One region of the Microscilla marina ATCC 23134 genome, then DNA from elsewhere that is predicted to be linked to it. Evidence: riboswitches for the same ligand, from Rfam matches in the RefSeq annotation. Region 1 holds a riboswitch; the other holds the start of a gene.
The links. Region 1 has a riboswitch for cobalamin ahead of M23134_RS01810 (ABC transporter substrate-binding protein). Riboswitches for the same ligand answer to the same signal wherever they lie in the genome.
Positions count from the first base shown of each region.

Region 1 (9,920 bases):
GATTCAGCCTTACCGCATAGAAACCGCTGCCCGTCAGCTGGCTGATACTACTTTTAAAGTAGCCGCTCCCTTTTCGGCGTATGCCATTGCAGACGGTAACCTTATCACAGGGCAACAGCAAAACTCAGGGGCTGCTGCGGCACGCTTGGTGGTAGAGCAGTTGACCCAATAGGGGGCAAGCTTCAAGCGACAAGTCGCAAGTCCTGAGATACCGATGAATATCGGTGCTATGCCCTATTCCATAGGGAGCCATCAAGTTTGTAAAGTGTTTATTTTCAATTGTTTACAAACTTGACAGTTAGAAGCATTGTCAATTGAATAAGTACCACAACATATCATTTTAGCCAAGGATTCAATTGACAATGTACTTGATACTGAATTTACAATGGTACTCCTACATTCTGTATATCAATGCTTTAAAATTTTCGTGCGTCTTTTGTTTACTGTTAATAATTTACAATGACTTGATTTATGATTGTCAAAAAAAATTTTCACCCCCTAAAAGTCCTCACTTATACCTGGCCGCCTATGCTGTTTAGTACCGGGCTTGCCTTGCTTGTTTTTGGGCTGCACACAGGAGCAGGGTTTACCCAAATAGCATTGCCTTTTATGATAGTAGGCGTACTGGGCACGGCGCTTGCCATTTTTTTGGGCTTTCGTAATAGTTCTTCTTATCAACGCTGGTGGGAAGCTCGCCAGCTTTGGGGGGGCATTGTCAACTCTAGCCGAATTTTTTCGCGTTTGGTTTGCACATTTGCCGACAGCCACCAACATCAGGCTAACTATCAGAAAAAACGTAGCGAGGCTTTTAAAAAATCGTTGGTTTACAAGCAAATTGCCTGGGTGCATGCATTGCGCTTTCATTTGCGTGAGCAACCCTTATGGGAGGAGCTAAAGCCTTTGGTAAGTGAAGCTGAGTTTGCCAGGTTAGTACGCGCTCAAAACAAGCCCAACTATTTGCAAAAAATGATGGGGCAACAAATCTACACCGCCATGGCAGATGGCACCCTGGGTGGTTTTGATAGCTTTCAGATGGAAGGACAACTGGCGGCCCTGGCCAACTATCAAGGGTCTTGTGAACGCATCAAAAATACGCCTATGCCCCGGCAATACCACTACTTTACCAGGGTTTTTCTTTACGTATTTATTTTATTTTTTCCTCTCGGTCTGATTGGTCCACTTGCCAAAATGGGGATAGCCTGGGCGGTGGTTCCTGTAACGGTCGTGGTAGCTTTTGTATTTTCGGCTATAGAACGCACCGGGGCAGTCAATGAAGATCCGTTCGAGAACCGTATTCAAGACGTGCCACTGACCACACTTTGCAATACCATAGAACGCGACTTGAGAGAAACACTGGAAGAAACCCAATTGCCCCAAAAGCTGGTACCTGTAGATGGTTTTTTGTTTTGAGCGTAAGCACTTATTTTATGAAGCATCTCTTTTTCTTATGGTTACTATTGCCCCAAATATCGGCGGCTCAGCTCAACAAAAGCGATAGCTTGGGCTTAAAAACCAGGCTGACGCTTACCGGTTTTTGGCAAGAAGGCAATGCAGAAGTGTTGGTGTTTAGGGGCAAAGCCAACGTAAGCGTACGCACCGGGCAATGGATGTTCAAAACTCAAAATGCTTATCTCTACCAGGAGTTTTTCAGACAAAAAGCAGACGAAGATATTTTTAGTCGGAACTTTGTCTATTTTTCTCCCAAACGCCGCATTTACCCTTTTATGCTGGGCTTTGTCGCCACTAATTTTCGCCGTCAGATCAACTTGCGCTATTTTGTGGGTGCAGGGCTCACCTGGCAAATCATTCGCCGAAAGGCACAAACGCTGAAACTGGCACTGTCGGGTGAATATGAGCAAAGTTATTTTGCTCAGGATAAATTTAACCAACCCATTTTTAACGGAAAGTCAACCATTACTACCTGGCGCGCTACAGTTTGGCTATTGGGCAAGTTTTCGCTTAGTAAACACCTTTCGTGGCATTATGAGAGTTACGTTCAACCTTCTCTGGTACACGCAGGTAATATGCGTTGGCAAATAGAAACGGGTCTGGAAACACCCCTATGGCGTTTTGTAAGCCTACGGGTAAATTATTTGTATATGTACGAAAAGCTGGTGGTAGTCAACGAACGCCCGCAAGACAGCTTTTTAACTTTTGGTGTAAACATTCAACTTTTTTGAACAATGAATATAGCAATTATAGGTACAGGCAATGTAGGCGGAGCTTTGGCTACGCAATGGTCTAAAGCAGCCCATACTATTTTTTTAGGGGTAAAAGAGGTGACTGATTTTAAGGGTAAACACTTGCTGCAAAACCCTCACACCAGTGTACATACGGTAGCAGATGCTGCCCAACAAGCGGAGGTAATACTGGTAGCTACTCCACCACAAATAGCACCTCAACTGGCGGCACAAATGGGCAATGTAGCAGGCAAGGTAATCATCGATGCTACCAATACTATCAATGCATCTCCCGAAGGTTACCCCACGGCTTTTCATGCTTTTGCCGCGTTGACCAAGGCGGAGGTAATTAAATGTTTTAATACGACCGGGTTTGAGAATATGCAACAGCCTGATTATGGCCATGTAGTACTGGATATGATGATGGCAGGCAGTAGTGAACAAGCCAAAGCCATTACGGGTAGGCTTGCTCAGGAGGCAGGTTTTGCCCATTGTTATGACTTTGGCAAGGCAGACAAAGTCGTGTTGCTGGAGCAATTTGCTTTGTCATGGATCAACCTGGCTATTTTTCAAGGGATGGGGCGCGATATTGGGTTTAAACTGGTAAGACGACAAACCTAACTTACAAGTACCTGGTGTATACTGTCCACTGGCTTGCTGTAGTTTCGTTGTGCCAGGGTACTGTTATCGGCTGACCAGCTCCCTCAAAATGAACCAACAAATGACAGTGCCCTATATGCTTGCCCAAAAATAAGGCGAGGTACTCAAAATCATACACTTGGTGGTGGGCATCAACACTTTTGCCATCAATCACCACGTAACTATGACATTCGGTACAGCCTATCTCCAGGGCAGCATTGGGATCAAACCAAACCGTGTCAAGGGTAGAGTCATAAATACAACCTTCGCCCCAATGATTTCTCTCTTGGGTTGTCCGTGCTACATAAGCCTCTACACAGTCTTGGTTACACAGCCACAAGCACTGGTTGCGTTGCAGGTAATGATATGACAAGGGCTTTTCTTTCAAGGCCTTGCCACAGTAAGCACATGAACTGCCGTGATCATTGGTTGCTATTGAATCCCAAAAACTTCTCGATACAATGTCTTCTTGCCAGGCATCTACATCATTGCTCCAGGGAGTATCTCCCCCGCTATCTGTCATCAAATACAGGTGGCAACCTTTTTTTTGGGCGATGGCGTGTAAACTGAAAAACCGCCTGATGGTGGCATCGCTTACCTGAAACCCATGCCACTTGAAGGGTTTCATAGAACCCATCCAGATAAATTTTTTGCAGACTTGGCAGCCTATGTCCCATTCTACTCCCATACATGTTTAGGAACGTGATCGCAATAACTGTCCGGTTTAGAACATATTAGCTTCGCAGAGCTTGAACTTCGTTCTGCGGTTCTCTTTACTGACTTTCGTTACTTTTAGCCTTTGGCAGAGCTCGGCGCAGCAGGGCTGCAGCCATCGGTTTTCGCCGTAGCTATGGCTACGACTGCAAAAAGTGCCTCAGCCAGCCTCGAGTATACGCCCTCAATCTCGACACTTATTTTGAACATGTTCCTTAGTGATGTGTTTGACAACAAACCTTATTGCCATACTTTGTTAAAAATCGCTGAATTAATTGGGCAAATTTTACCCAAGATGGAATCAATGTATTGATACTGTCACTACAGGCTCTTAAGTCGCTTTATTACCTTACCCTTAGCACTGGTAATTACCAGGTAATACCAACCTTTGGGGCGCGTATCAAGGCGCAAGGTATGCAACGAAAACCCGTATACCGATTTCACTGCTTTTTGGTATACTGTTCTTTGCAAAGCATCTTGTACTTGTACAATGAACGGTTGGCTTTGGGTTGCTTTGATGATGACCGAAAAAACGCGGGTAGGGCTTGGGTTAGGAAAAACCTCTACCTGTATATTGGGGGCAACTTCCTCAGGCTTGGTTTGGGCTTGTTGGGCTTGCGCCAATGCTGTAACCAAACAAGTAGCGAATACAATTACTTTGATTTTGAACAGGACTTGATACATGATCATTTATTTTTTAGTGAGAGTTGTTCGCTTACTAACGTTTGCTACCCCTAATCCTTGTATAGGGCTTTCTTATAAAAAATGAGAAACACTTGGTTACTTGTTTGAAAAAAGTACATCTTCCCTCCTGACGCCTTCGTTTGTGTCCCCACAAACGAATAAAAAGTCAAAACCTCGAAATACGTTTATGCAACGATTCGATCCGGATGTGATGTTGTTATTTACTGATAACCAAGCGATTAAACAGAAAATAATTTTTAGCCTTAAATTTTATAAGAAAGCCCTAAATTCTTGTAACAACAAGTTTTATACTCGCTGACAACCAAGCACTCGATCAATCGCGTCGTCCTAAAAACCAATCACGAAGACTAAAGGGAGGACGTTTAGAAAGCTAACTCACTTAGCACCAAAAAACTATCCATTCATTGCCCGAAGCTTATTGCTTTTGCCTACATTTGCCCAAATTTTTGGTGAGCATACATGCTCTTTGTATCTGGTACACAAAACCAAGTTTACCAGACACTCAACAGGGAATCAGGTGTAAGTCCTGAGCAGTCCCCGCTGCTGTAACCCAACACAAAATAAGTAAGCCCCGGTGCCACTGCCATTTTAGGTGGGAAGGCAGCTTGCTTTTGGGAAGTCAGAAAACCTGCCAAAATAATGGTTTCATTCATTTGCTTTCGGGTGAAAGGTAAAACATGTTCATTTATGAAGTATATATTCAAGCAAGCTTTGTATGGCTTGTGTATGGTCTGGTTTTTAAGTAGTTGCCAGTCAAACAACCGCCAACCACAAGACCAAAGGAGCGACTCGACAAAAACCAATGCCTCTCAGCCACTATTTGACAAAACCACGCTCAAATACGCCCAGAACTTTAAAGTAGATTATTACGATCACTACAAGGTAGTCACAGTGACCAAGGCATTTACCGACCAAACCGACAGCCTACAGTATGTATTGGTACCCCACCAGCAACCAATACCTAAGGGTTTTAAGCCCCATCAAATAGTCCATGTTCCGGTACGCTCTATGGTTACTTTGTCAACCACCCACGTGGCGCTTGCCGATGTATTGGGGCTTACGGAGTTTATCACGGGCAACGCCAACAATGCCTGGATAAGCTTGCCCTCGATGCAAAAAAGAATCAAAGAAGGTAAAGTAGTAGAGTTGGGCAGCTCGCGTAATTTTAATCAAGAATTGCTTGTATCATTGCAACCCGACATAGTGCTCATGAGTAGCACACATACCGCTGGTTATCAAAAAAAACAAGCCGTGATGGGCAAAAGTACCTGCTTGATAGTAAACTCAGGCTGGATGGAACAACACCCCTTGGCACGTGCCGAATGGCTTAAGTTTTTGGCCGTGTTTTATAACAAAGAAAAACTGGCTACAGAAAAGTTTGATGCTATAGAAGCCCAATACCTCCGGGTAAAAAAACTAGCTGCCCAGGCACAAAAAAAACCCAGCGTACTTTGTGGCTTGCCTTTTAAAGGTACCTGGTATACTGCCAAAGGGGGCAGCTACATGGCGCAGTTTATCAGAGATGCTCAAGCTGCTTATTTTTGGAACAATACCCCAGGCAGTGGTAGTCACCCCTTCGACTTTGAAACTGTATTTGCCAAAGCCCACAATGGCGACTTTTGGCTCAATGTAAGCGCCGCCAAAAGCCTGAAAGAAATTCAAAATAAAGACGCCAGGTTTACCAAGTTTGCCGCATTTAACCAAAAGCGTATCTACAACAACAACAAACGGATCAATGCCGGAGGGGGCAACGACTATTGGGTCACAGGGTTTGTCAACCCACACCTGGTGCTCAGCGATTTGGTCAAAATATTTCACCCTGAACTATTGCCTGAGCACGAGTTGGTATATTACCAACAACTGAAGTAGTTTTTTGGTTAGAAGCACCAACAGGGGGCAAGTCCCTAGATGCCGATGAATATCGGTGCTTTAAGCGACAAGTCGCAAGTCCTTAGATACCGATGAATATCGGTGCTATTCCCTATTCCATAGGGAGCTATCAAGTTTGTAAAATGTTTATTTTCAGTTGTTTACAAATTTGATAGTTAGAAGCTCCGACAGAGTTCTAGGGACTAGTGCACTGGGGATTAAATAAATGTGCTATTTATTCGAGGGTATTTTGTTTGCTGACGCACTTCAAAAAGTGCGCAGAGTTAGTTTACAATTCCGATGTATATCGGAACCGGAGCTACGCAAACTTTTTTAAGTAAAGTCAGCGAGCTAAAGACTCCGAATAATGTGGTAGGAATTTAGTTTCCAGTGCACTAGGTGCTAGGTGCACTCTATTCCATAGGTAGTTAACAATGCATAGTACGCTTATTTTCAGCAGATTATGATCTTGTTAATTAGGAGTAACGACAGGGGCAAACCCTACTTTATACCTGCCAGGTAGGCTGTTCAAAATTTTTAAAAAAGTTCCCAAGGTTTTAACCTCTTTTTGAGTAATTGTCTTATTTTTATTTACTCAATATAAGGTTATTTTTATTCGGAGGATGACTCACTTAAAAATTATCGTTTTACACACCTTTTCGAGGGCACGAATCTCAATTTAAACGCTGTTTTTCAAGGTTTCGATCGGGCGTGGAGACACTGCCCGAGGCGGTGACGGTATTATTTAAGTGAATTTGACTCGTTCAAAGTGGTATGAAGTTTTGGTATTTTAGAATAAAAGTGTGGGGAAGAAATTCCTTAATTTTGAACAGCCTACCTAACAGGCATGGAATAAGCCGAATGTAGTGGTTTTTATAGATTTCGAATATTTTCTTGGGGAAGAGATTACCTAATTTTGAACACCCTACCTGCCAGGTTTTAAAAACCTGGCAGGTAGGAATGGTGCTTTAAGCAACAAATCACAGGCTACTGATTACCAAGGTTATACCCCGTGTCAATGAGTTACACTTGCAAGCTTAATCCATAAATCCTGTGCATTTTCAATGGTTTACACACTGGTTGCTACCTGACTATTAAAAAATCGGCACTTGTAAAACTACGCTGCTATTTTTCGCTTGAATTAATGTTTTTGATTCAATCGCCGGACATTAAAAAAAGAAGAAAATGAGTACCAAAACATCTGAACACCACTTGTGGGCAAAAAAAACTACCCTACGGCATACGGGTTTGTTAGTGGGGCTGGCAACCGCCCTGGTAGTGGTTTTTGTTATTGACCTTACGCTGGGTTCGGTAGCAATACCTTTAAAGCAAATAATACAAATTATTGCCGGACAAGACAGTGGTAACTTTGCCTGGAACAACATCATTCATCAAATAAGAGTGCCCCAGGCAATCACCGCCATGCTTGCCGGAGCAGCTTTGTCGTTGGGTGGTCTACAAATGCAAACCTTGTTTCGTAACCCCTTGGCGGGGCCTTCTATTCTGGGCATTACAGCTGGCTCAAGCCTGGGGGTAGCAGTCATTATGCTTGCCAGTGGGTCGGTCATTGGAGTCACCAGCATTGTGAGTACAGGCCTGCTCAGCAGTTGGCTTATTGTTATGGCTGCAGTTACAGGTTCGGCGATGGTATTAGCTTTGGTACTACTGGTTTCTTTGCGCATCCGCGATAATGTGGTGGTATTGATTGTGGGCATGATGGTGGGCAATATTACTATAGCTTTAGTAAGCGTTTGGCAGTACTTTAGCGAACCTGAGCAAATTCAAGATTACCTCATGTGGACATTTGGCAGCCTGGGCGGAGTTACTCACCACCACCTGATGGTACTGTCTATGGCTGTAGGAGCAGGCATAGTAGTTTCATTGCTCATCACCAAAACCTTGAATACTTTGCTGCTGGGCGAAAACTATGCCCAGAGCTTGGGCTTGAGCATACGCAGGTCTCGTATACTGGTCATAGCTGTCACTAGTTTGTTAGCAGGCAGTGTTACTGCCTTCTGTGGACCCATTGGGTTTGTGGGCATAGCAGTGCCTCACCTTACCCGATCGTTGCTCAACAGCTCCGACCATCGTTTATTGGTACCTGCGGTTTGCATGCTGGGAGCCGTGCTTATGCTCATTTGCGACATTATAGCCAAAGTGCCTGGCAGTCACGTGACATTGCCCATCAACGCAGTCACCGCATTGGTAGGTGCACCAGTCGTTATTTTTGTGATTGTAAAACGCAGAAACTTAAGGGCCTCTTTCTAATTGATTGTCATCACCTTTTCAAGCTTACCCTGCCTGAGTGATCAAGCCTAAAACCCCATAGAAAATAATTAGCTATCAAACTTAAAAATACAAGCCTATTTATTACGTTTAAAATAAAATGAAAAAACACATTTATATTTTATTCCTTTTATTACTATTACTAGGCTTGAGCCAAGTGGTCAAAGCACAAGTACCTCCTCCTCCTCCACCCCCTGAACCCGAACCTGAGATTTTTGTATTAGTAGAAGAAAAAGCCCAGCCCATTGGGGGTTACAAAGCATTTTATCGTCATATAGCTCGCAGCCTAAGGTATCGTTACCCTTCGTTGGCTTATCGCAATCGGGTGCAAGGGGTAGTATTGATAGAGTTTGTAGTGCACAAAAACGGGAGGTTGTCCAATATGAAAGTGCTCAAAAGTGTGGGATCGGGTTGCGACGAAGTAGCCCTTCAGGTGCTCAGACGTGCCCCAAAATGGAGACCTGCCATACAAAGAGGAAGACCCACCCAAAGCAAGTGTCGCATTCCTATCAGGTTCCAGATACTATAAACGCATCGCCCAGCAACAAAGGCTTGCGGCTAATCATTACCCCCAAATATTCTATGAAAAAACAATACTACTTTTTACTTGCCTTTTTATTATTGGGCTTGAGCCAGTTTGCCCTGGCACAGGTACCCCCACCACCACCTGTTAAACCAGCACCACCTCTCGTGGTGGCATTTACAGAGACCAAGGCACAACCTGTAGGTGGTTTTAATAATTTTTATCGATTCATCCACCAAAACCTACGCTACCCTGACCTAGCCTATAATCTGGGGGTAGAAGGAAGAGTATATGTAGAGTTTGTGGTAGAAAAAGATGGTAGTTTGAGCCAGTTTGAGGTAGTAAAAAGATTGGGCTCAGGTTGCGACGAAGAAGCCGTTCGGGTACTCCGCACCAGCCCCCGATGGGCGCCAGGCACACAAGCAGGCAGAAAAATAAGGAGTAAATTTGTTATCCCGGTAAGGTTTGACATCAGACGATAGCCATAAAAAAAACCTTCTGTTTGGATAAAAACAAACAGAAGGTTTTAAATATAACTTAAGCAGGCTTACATTCTTTCTGGCACTTCAATGCCCAACAAGCCCAATGCTTTTTTAATCAACTCTCCGGTTTTGGTAGAGAGGGCAATTCTAAATTTGCGACGCTCTATACTTGCGGCAGACCCATCGTCCATTTTAAGAATAGGGCATTCGGCAAAAAACTGGCTATAAGTTCTCGCCAGGTCATAAGCATATTGGGCAACAAACGAAGGGTTATACTCATTGCCTGCTTCTTCTACCACTGCTTCGTACTGTAGTAAAAGTTTAATTAACTCTTTTTCCATCGCGTGCAGGTCACTCACTGTCCAGGGTTCGTTGGTACTAATGCCCATTTCGGCAGCTTTTCGCAAAATAGAGCGGGTTCTTACATAGTTCATTTGCACAAACGGCCCGGCATCGCCCTGAAAGTCTACCGAAGACTCCTTGTCAAACAACATTCGTTTCTTGGGGTCTACTCTCAGCAAA
Region 1 covers NZ_AAWS01000002.1:131,962-141,881, reverse strand. The annotation lists gene M23134_RS01840 (type 1 glutamine amidotransferase domain-containing protein) at 1-172, shown strand, start outside; gene M23134_RS01835 (bestrophin family protein) at 472-1,410, shown strand; gene M23134_RS01830 (DUF481 domain-containing protein) at 1,428-2,180, shown strand; gene M23134_RS01825 (NADPH-dependent F420 reductase) at 2,184-2,801, shown strand; gene M23134_RS01820 (hypothetical protein) at 2,803-3,507, opposite strand; gene M23134_RS01815 (T9SS type A sorting domain-containing protein) at 3,855-4,217, opposite strand; cobalamin riboswitch at 4,695-4,888, shown strand; gene M23134_RS01810 (ABC transporter substrate-binding protein) at 4,926-6,107, shown strand; gene M23134_RS01805 (iron ABC transporter permease) at 7,293-8,375, shown strand; gene M23134_RS01800 (energy transducer TonB) at 8,494-8,922, shown strand; gene M23134_RS01795 (energy transducer TonB) at 8,976-9,398, shown strand; gene M23134_RS01790 (arginine--tRNA ligase) at 9,464-9,920, opposite strand, start outside.

Region 2 (2,125 bases), on a different contig from region 1:
AGTATTGCAGGCTATAGAGCGCCTTACATTATATGAGCGCCTTTCACCCAAGCAAATATTTGAACAACTGCAATCAGAAGTAGCAGATATAGAACTCTTGAAAGAACATATTCGTAAGTTTTTTCGCTTATGGAGTCGTAACCAATGGAAACGAGAACGGTTTGCTCCTTCTTTTCACTTAGACGATTACAGCATAGACCCTCGTAGTTGGTTTCGCTTTCCTATTTTATCTGGTGGTTTCCAGCAAGAACTGGAAAGTTTGTAGCGTTTTTTAAAAGAGAGGTGTTTTTTTATGAAGGAGATTATTTGGGTAGTTTACTAAGCTATGCCTCATTGTAAATATTTGCTTTGAAAACATCCCTTCTTGCGTTATCTTTATTGCCATAGTTTAGAGTGTAAACTCATTTTGGTTTTTGATACAAACGAAAATAATAACCTTGCTTTTTGCTAGAACTCACCCTGATTTTTTGAATGGTTTACATTTCATTATTAAAAGTAAAGATGAGTTCTCAGGCTATTCTGCAGGAAGCAAGGTGTTTATCATCTATTATTAAAAGTCAAGATGGGGGCTTGGTTTAAAACCAAACTCTTACGCTATGCAAATAAAGTAATAAGGAATCGTGTGAAAATCATGAGCTGACGCGCAACTGTAACTGGAAAAACTCCACAAGCCAGGATACTTTACTTTATTTGTCAATTTGATAAAGCTTTCGCGAACCAGGGCTGGATCAAGACTAACAGGTCAATTCTACAAGTCCATCATCTGAATAGTACGCTCCATTCAAAAGGAGACCCAAACACTTACTAGATGTTGTATTGTGCTGGTTGCTTTAGGCTTAGCTCTTATCCGCCCTCAAACAAAAAACAATGAAAATATATACTAAGAAAGGAGATGCCGGAAAAACGGGTTTATACGGTGGCAAGCGAGTATTCAAAGATGATATTCGAGTAGAATGTTATGGTACACTTGATGAAGTAAACTCTACCATTGGTTTGTTAAGGGCTAAATTAGATATTAGCCATGAGTGGCAAACCAACTTGCGAAAAATTCAGAAAGATATGATGGATATGATGTCGCATTTGGCGCGTCCCTCTGATGTTAAAAAAGTAAATACAAACCCCATGCCTACCGATGGGGCAGATTTTTGTGAGCAATGGATTGATCAGTTAGAAAATAATTTAAGGACTGCCTCTGATTATTTTTTGTTGCCAGGAGGCAATGAAGTGTCTGCTTTGTGCCATGTGGTACGCACGCAGATGCGTCGTGGTGAGCGACACCTAGTAAGCCTTATGAAAGAAGATGAAGTACACGAAGCCATTCCTGCTTATATCAATCGTTTATCTGACCTGTTTTTTACATTGGCTCGCGCCGAAATGGATAAAAACATGGTGGAAGAGGAAAAGTGGCAATTATTTGTTTACAAAAGAATTAAAAAAGAAGAGTCGCCTTTGAGTGAAGAAGAAAAGGCTGCCAAGAAAAAAACGGTACGTCCTAAAATGAAGTAATCCAGGGCGTTAAGCATTAAGTAAATGCACTACTATTTGGGATGAGTTTTGTTTTCTGACGAACTTTAAAAATCGCGCAGAGTTCGCTTTCTGAATTTCGATGCATATCGGAACCTTAGCTACGCAAGTTTTTTAAAGTAAAGTCAGGGGGCAAAAGTCGCCAAAGAACCGAGGCTACAGTTCTACTGTGCCGAGTTTCTAAATCCCGAACTTGATTCGGGTATGTTCGAATTTAATGGGTTAGGTATTTAGTGTTTAAGGTACTAGGTTTAACTGAGAACCGACTTTTCGCACGTATACTTCAGAATTTTCAAGACTTAAACAGGTATTTCTCAATATAAAAATTCATAAAAACATTAAAATAAGAATTATATTCTAAGGGGTTTTTACACTTAGCAACAAAAAGAGATTTTAAATGATATAAGGTATTTTCCCTAAAGCAAAATACACTGATAAGTTACTGATCTTCAAGCACTTGTTAATTATTGATTTTTAAAATACACGTGCGGAAAGTGGGTGAGAATTTTATAAGTATAAAATTATTGAGTTAAAACACCTTTTCAGATGGGAGGGTATCACAATAAAAAGTAAAGTTAGGTATTTTTGACTAAAGGTTATT
Region 2 covers NZ_AAWS01000006.1:146,128-148,252, reverse strand. The annotation lists gene nadE (NAD(+) synthase) at 1-265, shown strand, start outside; cobalamin riboswitch at 550-702, shown strand; gene M23134_RS06720 (cob(I)yrinic acid a,c-diamide adenosyltransferase) at 868-1,506, shown strand.
Region 2: linked by a shared signal. The riboswitch ahead of M23134_RS06720 (cob(I)yrinic acid a,c-diamide adenosyltransferase) and the one ahead of M23134_RS01810 (ABC transporter substrate-binding protein) in region 1 are both predicted to bind cobalamin.